Regions from separate parts of the Bacillus sp. L381 genome, predicted to be linked through region 2. Evidence: a T-box and tRNA genes for the amino acid it is inferred to sense, from the RefSeq annotation. Region 2 holds a T-box; the other holds one or more tRNA genes.

Region 1 (7,595 bases), 1.8 Mb from region 2:
GGTAGATCACCTGGTTTCGGGTCTACGACCACGTACTCAATTCGCCCTATTCAGACTCGCTTTCGCTGCGGCTCCGCATCTTCTGCTTAACCTTGCACGGGATCGTAACTCGCCGGTTCATTCTACAAAAGGCACGCCATCACCCGTTAACGGGCTCTGACTACTTGTAGGCACACGGTTTCAGGATCTCTTTCACTCCCCTTCCGGGGTGCTTTTCACCTTTCCCTCACGGTACTGGTTCACTATCGGTCACTAGGGAGTATTTAGCCTTGGGAGATGGTCCTCCCGGATTCCGACGGAATTTCACGTGTTCCGCCGTACTCAGGATCCACTCAGGAGAGAACGAAGTTTTGACTACAGGGCTGTTACCTCCTATGGCGGGCCTTTCCAGACCTCTTCATCTACCTCGTTCCTTTGTAACTCCGTACAGAGTGTCCTACAACCCCAAGAGGCAAGCCTCTTGGTTTGGGCTGGTCCCGTTTCGCTCGCCGCTACTCAGGGAATCGCATTTGCTTTCTCTTCCTCCGGGTACTTAGATGTTTCAGTTCCCCGGGTCTGCCTTCTCATATCCTATGTATTCAGATATGGATACCACTCCATTACGAGTGGTGGGTTTCCCCATTCGGAAATCTCCGGATCAAAGCTTGCTTACAGCTCCCCGAAGCATATCGGTGTTCGTCCCGTCCTTCATCGGCTCCTAGTGCCAAGGCATCCACCGTGCGCCCTTTCTAACTTAACCGTTAAAAAGAATCACTACGTGATATCTTGCATTACAATTGAATGTGAATTACTTCTGTTATCTAGTTTTCAAAGAACAACATCTCGAAGAATCGAATGATCCTTCAAAACTAAACAAGACAGGGAACGTTCTGTTTATAAGACCCAAGGTCTTATATTCCGTTAAAATCCTTAGAAAGGAGGTGATCCAGCCGCACCTTCCGATACGGCTACCTTGTTACGACTTCACCCCAATCATCTGTCCCACCTTCGGCGGCTGGCTCCAAAAAGGTTACCTCACCGACTTCGGGTGTTACAAACTCTCGTGGTGTGACGGGCGGTGTGTACAAGGCCCGGGAACGTATTCACCGCGGCATGCTGATCCGCGATTACTAGCGATTCCAGCTTCACGCAGTCGAGTTGCAGACTGCGATCCGAACTGAGAACAGATTTGTGGGATTGGCTTAACCTCGCGGTTTCGCTGCCCTTTGTTCTGCCCATTGTAGCACGTGTGTAGCCCAGGTCATAAGGGGCATGATGATTTGACGTCATCCCCACCTTCCTCCGGTTTGTCACCGGCAGTCACCTTAGAGTGCCCAACTGAATGCTGGCAACTAAGATCAAGGGTTGCGCTCGTTGCGGGACTTAACCCAACATCTCACGACACGAGCTGACGACAACCATGCACCACCTGTCACTCTGCCCCCGAAGGGGACGTCCTATCTCTAGGATTGTCAGAGGATGTCAAGACCTGGTAAGGTTCTTCGCGTTGCTTCGAATTAAACCACATGCTCCACCGCTTGTGCGGGCCCCCGTCAATTCCTTTGAGTTTCAGTCTTGCGACCGTACTCCCCAGGCGGAGTGCTTAATGCGTTAGCTGCAGCACTAAGGGGCGGAAACCCCCTAACACTTAGCACTCATCGTTTACGGCGTGGACTACCAGGGTATCTAATCCTGTTCGCTCCCCACGCTTTCGCTCCTCAGCGTCAGTTACAGACCAGAGAGTCGCCTTCGCCACTGGTGTTCCTCCACATCTCTACGCATTTCACCGCTACACGTGGAATTCCACTCTCCTCTTCTGCACTCAAGTTCCCCAGTTTCCAATGACCCTCCCCGGTTGAGCCGGGGGCTTTCACATCAGACTTAAGAAACCGCCTGCGAGCCCTTTACGCCCAATAATTCCGGACAACGCTTGCCACCTACGTATTACCGCGGCTGCTGGCACGTAGTTAGCCGTGGCTTTCTGGTTAGGTACCGTCAAGGTGCCGCCCTATTTGAACGGCACTTGTTCTTCCCTAACAACAGAGCTTTACGATCCGAAAACCTTCATCACTCACGCGGCGTTGCTCCGTCAGACTTTCGTCCATTGCGGAAGATTCCCTACTGCTGCCTCCCGTAGGAGTCTGGGCCGTGTCTCAGTCCCAGTGTGGCCGATCACCCTCTCAGGTCGGCTACGCATCGTCGCCTTGGTGAGCCGTTACCTCACCAACTAGCTAATGCGCCGCGGGTCCATCTGTAAGTGGTAGCCGAAGCCACCTTTTATGTCTGAACCATGCGGTTCAAACAAGCATCCGGTATTAGCCCCGGTTTCCCGGAGTTATCCCAGTCTTACAGGCAGGTTACCCACGTGTTACTCACCCGTCCGCCGCTAACATCAGGGAGCAAGCTCCCATCTGTCCGCTCGACTTGCATGTATTAGGCACGCCGCCAGCGTTCGTCCTGAGCCAGGATCAAACTCTCCGATAAAGTAGTTTGACTGACTACGCACATCGCTGTGCGATTTATTTAAAACTTTGAATTAACAGGTACGTTTTGTCTTGTTTAGTTTTCAAAGATCATTTTGTTCACTTTTCCAAGCAACTTTTTAAGTATATAATAAGTTTCTTTTAAAGTCAACATGTTTTTTGTAAATGGTGGAGCCTAGCGGGATCGAACCGCTGACCTCCTGCGTGCAAAGCAGGCGCTCTCCCAGCTGAGCTAAGGCCCCAAAGTGGTCGGGAAGACAGGATTCGAACCTGCGACCCCATGGTCCCAAACCATGTGCTCTACCAAGCTGAGCTACTTCCCGATTATATGTTTTATTATGGCGCGCCCGAGAGGAGTCGAACCCCTAACCTTTTGATCCGTAGTCAAACGCTCTATCCAATTGAGCTACGGGCGCATAATAATGAATGCCGAGGGCCGGACTTGAACCGGCACGGTAGTCACCTACCGCAGGATTTTAAGTCCTGTGTGTCTGCCAATTCCACCACCCCGGCGTGGATGGTATAGTTGGAGCGGAAGACGGGATTCGAACCCGCGACCCCCACCTTGGCAAGGTGGTGTTCTACCACTGAACTACTTCCGCATACAGGATAACTATCCTGTATAATGCGGGTGAAGGGACTTGAACCCCCACGTCATAAGACACTAGATCCTAAGTCTAGCGCGTCTGCCAATTCCGCCACACCCGCGTAACATGGTGAGCCATGAAGGACTCGAACCTTCGACCCTCTGATTAAAAGTCAGATGCTCTACCAACTGAGCTAATGGCTCTTTTTAAAAAAACTTATGTTATTATCTTGTCCAAAAATGGTGCCGGCCAGAGGACTTGAACCCCCAACCTACTGATTACAAGTCAGTTGCTCTACCAATTGAGCTAGGCCGGCAAATATGGTGGAGGATGACGGGCTCGAACCGCCGACCCTCTGCTTGTAAGGCAGATGCTCTCCCAGCTGAGCTAATCCTCCGTATATTACACTTACGTGTAATGGCTTGGCGGCGTCCTGCTCTCACAGGGGGAAACCCCCGACTACCATCGGCGCTGAAGAGCTTAACTTCCGTGTTCGGCATGGGAACGGGTGTGACCTCTTCGCTATCGCCACCAAACCATTGAGAGTGTTCTCTCAAAACTAGATAACAGGAAGCATACATTCAAAATTGGTTAAGTCCTCGATCGATTAGTATCTGTCAGCTCCATGTGTCGCCACACTTCCACCTCAGACCTATCAACCTGATCATCTTTCAGGGATCTTACTTCCTTGCGGAATGGGAAATCTCATCTTGAGGGGGGCTTCATGCTTAGATGCTTTCAGCACTTATCCCGTCCGCACATAGCTACCCAGCGATGCCCTTGGCAGAACAACTGGTACACCAGCGGTGCGTCCATCCCGGTCCTCTCGTACTAAGGACAGCTCCTCTCAAATTTCCTGCGCCCGCGACGGATAGGGACCGAACTGTCTCACGACGTTCTGAACCCAGCTCGCGTACCGCTTTAATGGGCGAACAGCCCAACCCTTGGGACCGACTACAGCCCCAGGATGCGATGAGCCGACATCGAGGTGCCAAACCTCCCCGTCGATGTGGACTCTTGGGGGAGATAAGCCTGTTATCCCCGGGGTAGCTTTTATCCGTTGAGCGATGGCCCTTCCATGCGGAACCACCGGATCACTAAGCCCGACTTTCGTCCCTGCTCGACTTGTAGGTCTCGCAGTCAAGCTCCCTTGTGCCTTTACACTCTGCGAATGATTTCCAACCATTCTGAGGGAACCTTTGGGCGCCTCCGTTACCTTTTAGGAGGCGACCGCCCCAGTCAAACTGCCCACCTGACACTGTCTCCCCGCCCGATAAGGGCGGCGGGTTAGAAGGTCAATACAGCCAGGGTAGTATCCCACCGATGCCTCCACCGAAGCTGGCGCTCCGGTTTCCAAGGCTCCTACCTATCCTGTACAAGCTGTACCAACATTCAATATCAGGCTGCAGTAAAGCTCCACGGGGTCTTTCCGTCCTGTCGCGGGTAACCTGCATCTTCACAGGTACTATAATTTCACCGAGTCTCTCGTTGAGACAGTGCCCAGATCGTTGCGCCTTTCGTGCGGGTCGGAACTTACCCGACAAGGAATTTCGCTACCTTAGGACCGTTATAGTTACGGCCGCCGTTTACTGGGGCTTCAATTCGCACCTTCGCTTACGCTAAGCGCTCCTCTTAACCTTCCAGCACCGGGCAGGCGTCAGCCCCTATACTTCGCCTTACGGCTTCGCAGAGACCTGTGTTTTTGCTAAACAGTCGCCTGGGCCTATTCACTGCGGCTCTCTCGGGCTTGCACCCTAACAGAGCACCCCTTCTCCCGAAGTTACGGGGTCATTTTGCCGAGTTCCTTAACGAGAGTTCTCTCGATCACCTTAGGATTCTCTCCTCGCCTACCTGTGTCGGTTTGCGGTACGGGCACCTCTCACCTCGCTAGAGGCTTTTCTTGGCAGTGTGGAATCAGGAACTTCGCTACTATAATTCGCTCGCCATCACAGCTCAGCCTTCACGGGAAACGGATTTGCCTATTTCCCAGCCTAACTGCTTGGACGCGGATATCCAATACCGCGCTTACCCTATCCTCCTGCGTCCCCCCATTGCTCAAATGGTGAGGAGGTGGTACAGGAATATCAACCTGTTATCCATCGCCTACGCCTTTCGGCCTCGGCTTAGGTCCCGACTAACCCTGAGCGGACGAGCCTTCCTCAGGAAACCTTAGGCATTCGGTGGAGGGGATTCTCACCCCTCTTTCGCTACTCATACCGGCATTCTCACTTCTAAGCGCTCCACAAGTCCTTCCGGTCTTGCTTCACAGCCCTTAGAACGCTCTCCTACCACTGTTCGAAGAACAGTCCGCAGCTTCGGTGATACGTTTAGCCCCGGTACATTTTCGGCGCAGAGTCACTCGACCAGTGAGCTATTACGCACTCTTTAAATGGTGGCTGCTTCTAAGCCAACATCCTGGTTGTCTAAGCAACTCCACATCCTTTTCCACTTAACGTATACTTTGGGACCTTAGCTGGCGGTCTGGGCTGTTTCCCTTTCGACTACGGATCTTATCACTCGCAGTCTGACTCCCAAGGATAAGTCATCGGCATTCGGAGTTTGACTGAATTCGGTAACCCGGTAGGGGCCCCTAGTCCAATCAGTGCTCTACCTCCGAGACTCTTACCTTGAGGCTAGCCCTAAAGCTATTTCGGAGAGAACCAGCTATCTCCAGGTTCGATTGGCATTTCACCCCTACCCACACCTCATCCCCGCACTTTTCAACGTGCGTGGGTTCGGGCCTCCATTCAGTGTTACCTGAACTTCACCCTGGACATGGGTAGATCACCTGGTTTCGGGTCTACGACCACGTACTCAATTCGCCCTATTCAGACTCGCTTTCGCTGCGGCTCCGCATCTTCTGCTTAACCTTGCACGGGATCGTAACTCGCCGGTTCATTCTACAAAAGGCACGCCATCACCCGTTAACGGGCTCTGACTACTTGTAGGCACACGGTTTCAGGATCTCTTTCACTCCCCTTCCGGGGTGCTTTTCACCTTTCCCTCACGGTACTGGTTCACTATCGGTCACTAGGGAGTATTTAGCCTTGGGAGATGGTCCTCCCGGATTCCGACGGAATTTCACGTGTTCCGCCGTACTCAGGATCCACTCAGGAGAGAACGAAGTTTTGACTACAGGGCTGTTACCTCCTATGGCGGGCCTTTCCAGACCTCTTCATCTACCTCGTTCCTTTGTAACTCCGTACAGAGTGTCCTACAACCCCAAGAGGCAAGCCTCTTGGTTTGGGCTGGTCCCGTTTCGCTCGCCGCTACTCAGGGAATCGCATTTGCTTTCTCTTCCTCCGGGTACTTAGATGTTTCAGTTCCCCGGGTCTGCCTTCTCATATCCTATGTATTCAGATATGGATACCACTCCATTACGAGTGGTGGGTTTCCCCATTCGGAAATCTCCGGATCAAAGCTTGCTTACAGCTCCCCGAAGCATATCGGTGTTCGTCCCGTCCTTCATCGGCTCCTAGTGCCAAGGCATCCACCGTGCGCCCTTTCTAACTTAACCGTTAAAAAGAATCACTACGTGATATCTTGCATTACAATTGAATGTGAATTACTTCTGTTATCTAGTTTTCAAAGAACAACATCTCGAAGAATCGAATGATCCTTCAAAACTAAACAAGACAGGGAACGTTCTGTTTATAAGACCCAAGGTCTTATATTCCGTTAAAATCCTTAGAAAGGAGGTGATCCAGCCGCACCTTCCGATACGGCTACCTTGTTACGACTTCACCCCAATCATCTGTCCCACCTTCGGCGGCTGGCTCCAAAAAGGTTACCTCACCGACTTCGGGTGTTACAAACTCTCGTGGTGTGACGGGCGGTGTGTACAAGGCCCGGGAACGTATTCACCGCGGCATGCTGATCCGCGATTACTAGCGATTCCAGCTTCACGCAGTCGAGTTGCAGACTGCGATCCGAACTGAGAACAGATTTGTGGGATTGGCTTAACCTCGCGGTTTCGCTGCCCTTTGTTCTGCCCATTGTAGCACGTGTGTAGCCCAGGTCATAAGGGGCATGATGATTTGACGTCATCCCCACCTTCCTCCGGTTTGTCACCGGCAGTCACCTTAGAGTGCCCAACTGAATGCTGGCAACTAAGATCAAGGGTTGCGCTCGTTGCGGGACTTAACCCAACATCTCACGACACGAGCTGACGACAACCATGCACCACCTGTCACTCTGCCCCCGAAGGGGACGTCCTATCTCTAGGATTGTCAGAGGATGTCAAGACCTGGTAAGGTTCTTCGCGTTGCTTCGAATTAAACCACATGCTCCACCGCTTGTGCGGGCCCCCGTCAATTCCTTTGAGTTTCAGTCTTGCGACCGTACTCCCCAGGCGGAGTGCTTAATGCGTTAGCTGCAGCACTAAGGGGCGGAAACCCCCTAACACTTAGCACTCATCGTTTACGGCGTGGACTACCAGGGTATCTAATCCTGTTCGCTCCCCACGCTTTCGCTCCTCAGCGTCAGTTACAGACCAGAGAGTCGCCTTCGCCACTGGTGTTCCTCCACATCTCTACGCATTTCACCG
Region 2 (7,595 bases):
AAATTTCTAAACGCTACGGAGCGGAAGGGCTGCCGGATGATACGATCAGACTTCATTTCACAGGATCAGCAGGCCAGAGTTTCGGGGCATTTGTCCCTAAAGGGATGACGCTTCATTTGAACGGTGATTCAAATGACTACGTAGGAAAAGGGCTGTCAGGCGGAAAAATTATCGTAAAAGCACCTGATGCCTTCAATTGTGAAACGCATGATAACGTTATTATCGGGAACGTCGCCTTTTACGGCGCAACAAGCGGAGAAGCGTACATTAACGGGCGTGCCGGTGAACGTTTTGCAGTCCGCAACAGCGGTGTCAATGTCGTTGTTGAAGGTATCGGGGACCACGGCTGTGAATACATGACAGGCGGCCGGGTTGTCATCCTCGGTGAAGTCGGCAAAAACTTCGGAGCGGGGATGTCAGGCGGTATCGCATACGTCCTCTGTGATGATGCCAAGGCATTTAAACGCAAATGCAACACAGAAATGATTTCATTTGAAAAACTGACGGATGAGACGGAGATCAAAGAAGTGAAAGAAATGGTGAAACGGCATTCGGCGCTGACAAACAGCAAAAAAGCAGCAGGTCTTCTGGACAATTGGGAAGAAGCCGTACAAACCTTTATCAAAGTCATTCCGAAAAACTATAAACAAATGCTCCTCAGCATCGAAGAACAAAAAGCGGCGGGTTTATCAGAAGAAGACGCAATTATGTATGCTTTTGAAGCCAATACAAAGGCTCACCAAACGCCGGCCAAAGATCAAAAACAAGCGGTAGTGCAGTAAGAAAGGGGAGAGGAACATGGGGAAACCAACTGGATTCATGGAAGAAAAACGAGAAAAACCGGCTGAGCGGGACCCTCTCACTCGCTTAAAAGATTGGAAAGAATATTCGGCTCCATTTTCAGATGAAGCGTCAAAGCGGCAGGGGTCACGGTGTATGGATTGCGGCACACCGTTTTGCCAAATTGGTGCTGATATCAACGGTTTTACATCCGGGTGCCCGATTTACAATCTGATACCGGAATGGAATGATCTCGTCTATCGGGGGCGCTGGAAAGAAGCATTGGAGCGTCTTCTGAAAACGAATAACTTTCCTGAATTCACAGGGCGGGTCTGTCCCGCTCCTTGTGAAGGATCTTGTACGCTGGCCATTTCAGATCCGGCTGTTTCAATTAAAAACATCGAGCGGACGATCATTGACAAAGGTTTTGAAAACGGATGGATTCAGCCGAGAATTCCTGCGAAACGCACAGGAAAAAAAGTCGCAATCGTCGGTTCAGGCCCGGCAGGTCTGGCAAGCGCTGATCAGCTGAACCAAGCGGGTCATTCCGTGACGGTCTATGAGCGTGCTGACAGAGCCGGCGGCCTGCTGATGTACGGCATTCCGAGCATGAAGCTCGAGAAAAATGTCGTCGAACGCCGGATTAAGCTTTTGACGCAGGAAGGCATAGATTTCGTGACAAATACCGAAATCGGCGTTGACATAACCGCTGATGAGCTCAAAGAACAATTTGATGCCGTCATTTTGTGCACAGGCGCCCAAAAACAGCGCAATCTGCTGATTGAAGGCCGGGACGCAAAAGGCGTTCATTACGCAATGGACTATTTAACACTGGCGACGAAAAGCTATTTAGATTCTAATTTCAAAGATAAACAATTTATAGACGCTAAAGGGAAAGATGTCATCGTGATCGGCGGCGGGGATACAGGAGCTGACTGCGTGGCAACCGCCCTGCGCCAAAAAGCGCGCAGTGTGCACCAGTTCGGAAAACATCCTAAGCTTCCGCAGACGCGCACGAACGACAATATGTGGCCTGAACAGCCGCACGTCTTTACCCTTGAATACGCCTATGAAGAAGCGCAGGCAAAGTTCGGCAAAGACCCGAGAGAATATTCAATTCAGACGACAAAAATGGTGGCCGATAAACAGGGCCGCTTAAAAGAGATTCACACGGTTCAAATGGAAAAAGTCAGAAATGAATTCGGAAAGTACGAGTTTCATGAACTGCCGGGAACGGAAAAAGTATGGCCTGCTCAGCTGGTGTTCATCGCCATCGGTTTTGAAGGAACTGAACAGCCATTATTGAAACAATTCGGTGTCGATTCGGCAAATCATAAAATTCAGGCAGCATACGGGGATTATAAAACAAATGTTGACGGTGTTTTCGCCGCAGGGGATGCGAGAAGGGGTCAAAGCCTGATTGTTTGGGCGATTAATGAAGGCCGGGAAGCAGCGCGCGAAGTCGACAGTTATTTAATGGGGAGCACTGTTTTACCGTAAACAAAGGGGATTATTTATAAAACCGGCTGGAATCAGCCGGTTTTTTGCATTGAAACGAAACCTCTTTCTTCCTGCATTGGTCATATAAGGTAACACAATGGAAATGGAGGATAACAAATGGAATTTCAGTTTTACAGCTTGGAGAGATTATTTTCATAGAAATCAATCAGCAGTCAGAGAACTGAACTGTAAACATGATCAGCTCTCTAAAACTGAGCGCCGCGTTATTTGTTCTTCAGTTCAGCAGTTTCAAATCGGGGAAAGTTCAGAAGGCCTGTATTTGATAGCTGCTGCTAAACGTTTCTTAAAGGATTGTACTGACAAAAGTTATCTGGAAGCGCTGATTTTATTTATTCAGGAAGAACAAAGGCATGCGGGTGAATTGGAAATATTCATGAATCGGCACAATATCCCCAAGCTGAAAAAGCATTGGGTTGATCAAGTCTTCCGCAGACTGAGACGATTTTCAAGCCTTGAGCAGTCGATCATGGTGCTGCTGACAGCGGAAATTATCGCCGCCGTTTATTATGACGCCTTAAAAAACGTGACTGGCTCCGTGTGTCTGGAGTCGATTTGTGAGCAGATTTTAATTGATGAAGAAAAACATATTGAATTTCAAGCGGAAGCTCTGCGCCAGCTTGGCCGGCGCCGCTTAAAGATCACCAACATGTTTGCTGTGCTTTCCCGTTTTATTTTATTAACGTGCACTTTACCCGTCGTGTGGCTGTACCATCGAAAAGTTTTAAAAGCCGGGGGAAAACACTTTTTTATTTATTTGAAAGAAACATATCAAGAATATGTCAGAGCGGAAAGACTTATAAACAAAAAAGAGAACGGAAGGGTCCGCTCCTCTTTTTAGACATCTATACGAAAGCCGATATTGCCGAACTGCCGTCCGTCTCGGATTCTGTTAAAAGCTCCGGCTGCTTCTTTGAGAGGATACATACGGTCGATAATGGGACGGATGCCGTAGCGTTTTATCAATTCCAGCATTTCCGCGAATTCCTCATTGCTTCCCATTGAGGTTCCGAGAATATGAATCTGCGGAAAAAACAGCGAGCGAATAGGAAATTCGAGCTGATCGCCTGAACTGGCACCGAATGTTATGATCCGGCCGTTCGGTTTCATAATGTCAAGATAGTGTTGAAATAAAGCAGGGCCTACACCGTCAAGTATGATATCTGCTTTTTCGCCATTCAGCGTTTCATTCCAGTCACCGTAACTGTCAATTGCCCGGTCTGCACCGTATGTCAGCGCGGTTTGTTTTTTATTTTCACTGCGGGAGGTGACGCTGACTGTCGCTCCGATTGCTTTTGCCATTAATAAGGCGTATGTTGCCACGCCGCTTCCGATTCCCGGAAGAATCAGATGTTCGCCCTTTTTCAATTTTCCTTTTGTAAACAAGGCCCGATACGCGGTTAATGCCGATAACGGCAGTACGCCTGCTTCCTCCCATGTGAGGTGTTCGGGTTTTAAAACGGCATTTTCCGCAGGAACGATGACATAAGGTGAAAATGTTCCGTCGCTCGGTCCGCCTAAAATATCAGGGACGTCTGGTGCGTCCTCAACTGTCTTCCAATTCAGCACCGGGTTTATGATGACTTCTGAATGTAATAAATGAGAACGGACGCCGTGTCCTATTTCAGTTACGATTCCCGCGCCGTCTGAGCCGAGAATAAATTCACGGCTTCCAGTTCCGTGTTTTTTCATTAAAAACAAATCGCGATGATTTAATCCGGCTGTTTTCAACTTTATTTTTACTTCTCCGTTTCCCGGACGTTTGTTTGGTGTCTCCCTGAAATCAAAGCTATTTTCGTGTATGATAAGGGCATCCATAATTCATTTCTCCTTTATGATTGATGAGAAAAATTTTACAGGCTGTATCAGCTGCAGTAAATCGATGAAAATTGATAGCAGGCTATCAATAAAAATCATAACAAGAAGGTGCCCATACATGGAAAGCGGAGATTTAAAGGTTTTTCAGGCTGTTGCCCGCAAAGGCAGTATTTCAAAGGCTGCCGAGAGTCTGCATTATGTTCAATCAAATGTGACAAACCGAATTCAGCAGCTGGAACGGCATTTGCAAACACAGCTGTTTTACCGGACGAATCGGGGAATGACGCTGACACCAGCAGGTGAAAGCTTATTAAAAGACGCAGACAGAATTCTGCATCTGCTGCATGAGGCGCAAAAAACAGCGCAAGAGGCCGGCAATCCGAACGGCCCGCTCCGAATCGGTTCTCTTGAAACGGCGGCGGCCGTCCATCTCCCTCAATTTTTTACGGAGTATTGCAAACGTTATCCGAAAGTTCAGCTGTCCCTGTCAACCGGTGATACACATGCCTTGGTGCAGCGCGTCTTGCTTTATGAGCTGGACGGCGCTTTTGTTTATGGGCCGGTCGAACATGAAGACCTTAAGCAAATCGCTGTATTTCAAGAAGAGTTGGCCTTGGTCTCAAACACGCGGGAAGGAAGCTTGCCGGACTTGCTGCGAGAGCCGATTTTGTTTTTTGCGGCGGGCTGTTCGCACCGCCGTAAAATAAAAAACATATTGAAAGAAGAGGCAGTGCCTGTACATAAAATCATTGAATTCGGGACGTTGGAAACCATTATTAGTGCGGTGCAAGCGGGGATGGGAGTTTCCTTTTTGCCTGCTTCATCCGTCCGTTATTTTCAAACCCGGGAAAATCTTTTTCTTCATCAGCTCCCTGAACGTTTTCGGGAGATGAATATATCATTCATTTACCGGTGTGATTTATTTTAGACACCGGCGTTTGAAGAACTTCTGAATGGATTAAAAGCATTACCGAACGGAAGGTGAGAAAACCGGAAAGCTGTATACGCTAACCTTATCTTTATCGATATTTTTCAAAAAAACTTTCTTTTTCCGGAAATTTATGTATAATTAAAGAAAGTTTTTCTGATAAAAAATCTGCAATGATAAGGACATGAGCTATTTTAACCGGCATACAGAGAGGGAGGGCACGGCTGAGACCTTCCCGGCACGAAGAATGGACTTACCGCCTTTTGAGCTGTATCGGTGAACGAAAGCAGCCGATACCGTATAGCCGCGTTACGGCAAAAATGAGCCGCCGCTTGAAGTGGCGGGAATTTGGGTGGAACCGCGGGTCTGACACACACTCGTCCCTTGCTTTGGGATGAGTGTGTGTTTTTATTTTTATATTTGAAAAATGGCAATGATAAGGACATGAGTCATTCTAACCGGCAATACAGAGAGGGAGGGCGCGGCTGAGACCTTCCCGGCACGAAGAATGAGCTTACCGCCTTTTGAGCTGTATCGGTGAACGAAAGCAGCCGATACCGTATAGCCGCGTTACGGCAAAAATGAGCCGCCGCTTGAAGTGGCGGGAATTTGGGTGGAACCGCGGGTCTGACACACACTCGTCCCTTGCTTTGGGATGAGTGTGTTTTTATTTTTATCAAAAATAAAGGAGAGATCAGACCGTGAAGAAACTACACATTGTAATTACTTTTCCTGACGGGAAACAAAAAGAATACGAGAAAGGTATCACGTTAGAAGAGATTGCCCAATCAATCAGTCCGGGTTTGAAAAAGACATCAGCCGCCGGCAAGGTAAACGGATCGTTATATGACCTTAGAAGAAGCATCCATGAGGACGCTGAAATTGAACTGTGCAGCTTTCAGTCTGAAGAAGGACTTGAAGTGATGAGACACACAGCAGCGCACGTATTGGCGCAAGCTGTAAAACGTCTGTATCCGAAGGTCTGTTTAGGAATCGGTCCCGTTATAGAAAATGGGTTTTATTATGATTTTGATATGAAGGATACGATTACTGAAAAAGATTTGTCCGCCATTGAGAAAGAAATGAACCAGATTATTTCAGAAAATCCGAAAATCACTAGAGAAGAAATTTCCAGAGAAGAGGCAGAGCAGCTGTTTGCGCACGATCCGCTGAAGCTCGAGCTTTTAGCAGATATTCCGCAGACTGATACAGTCAGTATATACCGTCAGAGCGAATTCATGGATTTATGCCGGGGACCGCACTTGGCGTCTGCAGGACAGATAAAAGCTTTTTCGCTCACTCATGTATCAGGGGCTTATTGGCGCGGCGACAGCAATCAAAAAATGATGCAGCGAATCTATGGGAAGGCCTTTGCTTCAAAAAAGGAGCTGAACAGGCATTTTCAGCTGTTGAAAGAGGCGGAGAAGAGAAATCATCGAAAATTGGGAGCGGAATTACAACTTTTTATGTTTTCAGAAGAAGCGCCGGGTATGCCTTTTTATCTGCCGAACGGTCAGTTCATCCGAAATACGCTTGAATCATTTCTGCGTTCAAAGCAGGATGCCTATCATTATCAGGAAGTGCGCACCCCTATGATGATGAATCAGCGTCTGTGGGAGCAATCCGGCCATTGGGATCATTATAAAGAGAATATGTATTTCTCTGAAGCCGATCATCAGCGCTTCGCGTTAAAGCCGATGAACTGCCCCGGCCACATGCTCATATTTAAAGAAAGGCTTCGTTCTTATCGTGAACTTCCGATTCGGATAGCTGAGTTCGGCCAGGTGCACCGTCACGAATTCAGCGGGGCGCTCAATGGCCTGCTCCGCGTCAGATCTTTCTGCCAGGATGACGCACACATTTTTGTAACGCCGGATCAGATCGAGAGTGAAATCGCTTCAGTGCTGCAGCTGATTCACGAGGTGTACACCGCATTTGGTTTTTCCTATGATATTGAGCTGTCAACGAGATCGGAAGATTACATGGGAAGCGAACACTGGTGGGACCGGGCTGAGAGCGCATTAGAAAGAGTATTAAAAGAACAGGGATATGATTTTCGGTTTAACCAGGGGGATGGCGCATTTTACGGACCGAAAATTGATATTCATATAAAAGATGCGCTGAACCGAAGCCATCAATGCGCCACTGTCCAGCTGGATTTTCAAATGCCGGAGAAATTTGATTTAACATATATTGATGAAAAAAACCAAAAAGTGCGTCCTGTTGTCATTCACCGGGCAGTTTTCGGATCCCTCGACAGATTCCTCGGAATCATTACCGAACATTACGGGGGAGCGTTCCCTTTATGGCTCGCTCCGGTACAGGCAAAAATCATCCCCGTGTCAAACACCGCACACCGGGACTGCGCAGAACAGGTGCACCTGCAAATGAAGAAAGCGGGTATCCGGGCTGAGCTTGATCAGCGGGATGAAAAACTCGGCTATAAAATCAGAGAAGCACAAATGAAAAAAATACCGTATATTGCTGTTGTGGGGGATAATGAGTGCCGTCATCAAACTGTACACATAAGACAATACGGGCGGGAAGACAC

What was found. The T-box of region 2 lies ahead of thrS (threonine--tRNA ligase). A T-box ahead of a tRNA ligase gene usually reads a tRNA of that ligase, here a tRNA-Thr.
Region 1: it encodes a tRNA-Thr, which carries the amino acid that the T-box ahead of thrS (threonine--tRNA ligase) is inferred to sense. The anticodon was not compared.

The regions. Positions count from the first base shown of each region.
Region 1 covers NZ_CP127224.1:91,804-99,398, reverse strand. Annotated here, with positions in the region: rRNA gene QRX25_RS00555 (23S ribosomal RNA) at 1-739, opposite strand, end outside; rRNA gene QRX25_RS00550 (16S ribosomal RNA) at 914-2,463, opposite strand; tRNA gene QRX25_RS00545 (tRNA-Ala) at 2,629-2,704, opposite strand; tRNA gene QRX25_RS00540 (tRNA-Pro) at 2,709-2,785, opposite strand; tRNA gene QRX25_RS00535 (tRNA-Arg) at 2,802-2,878, opposite strand; tRNA gene QRX25_RS00530 (tRNA-Leu) at 2,890-2,975, opposite strand; tRNA gene QRX25_RS00525 (tRNA-Gly) at 2,990-3,064, opposite strand; tRNA gene QRX25_RS00520 (tRNA-Leu) at 3,089-3,170, opposite strand; tRNA gene QRX25_RS00515 (tRNA-Lys) at 3,177-3,252, opposite strand; tRNA gene QRX25_RS00510 (tRNA-Thr) at 3,290-3,365, opposite strand; tRNA gene QRX25_RS00505 (tRNA-Val) at 3,371-3,446, opposite strand; rRNA gene rrf (5S ribosomal RNA) at 3,470-3,585, opposite strand; rRNA gene QRX25_RS00495 (23S ribosomal RNA) at 3,637-6,566, opposite strand; rRNA gene QRX25_RS00490 (16S ribosomal RNA) at 6,741-7,595, opposite strand, start outside.
Region 2 covers NZ_CP127224.1:1,880,900-1,888,494, reverse strand. Annotated here, with positions in the region: gene gltB (glutamate synthase large subunit) at 1-782, shown strand, start outside; gene gltD (glutamate synthase small subunit) at 799-2,280, shown strand; gene QRX25_RS09165 (hypothetical protein) at 2,378-3,139, shown strand; gene QRX25_RS09160 (zinc-binding dehydrogenase) at 3,136-4,116, opposite strand; gene QRX25_RS09155 (LysR family transcriptional regulator) at 4,235-5,044, shown strand; T-box leader at 5,469-5,693, shown strand; gene thrS (threonine--tRNA ligase) at 5,746-7,595, shown strand, end outside.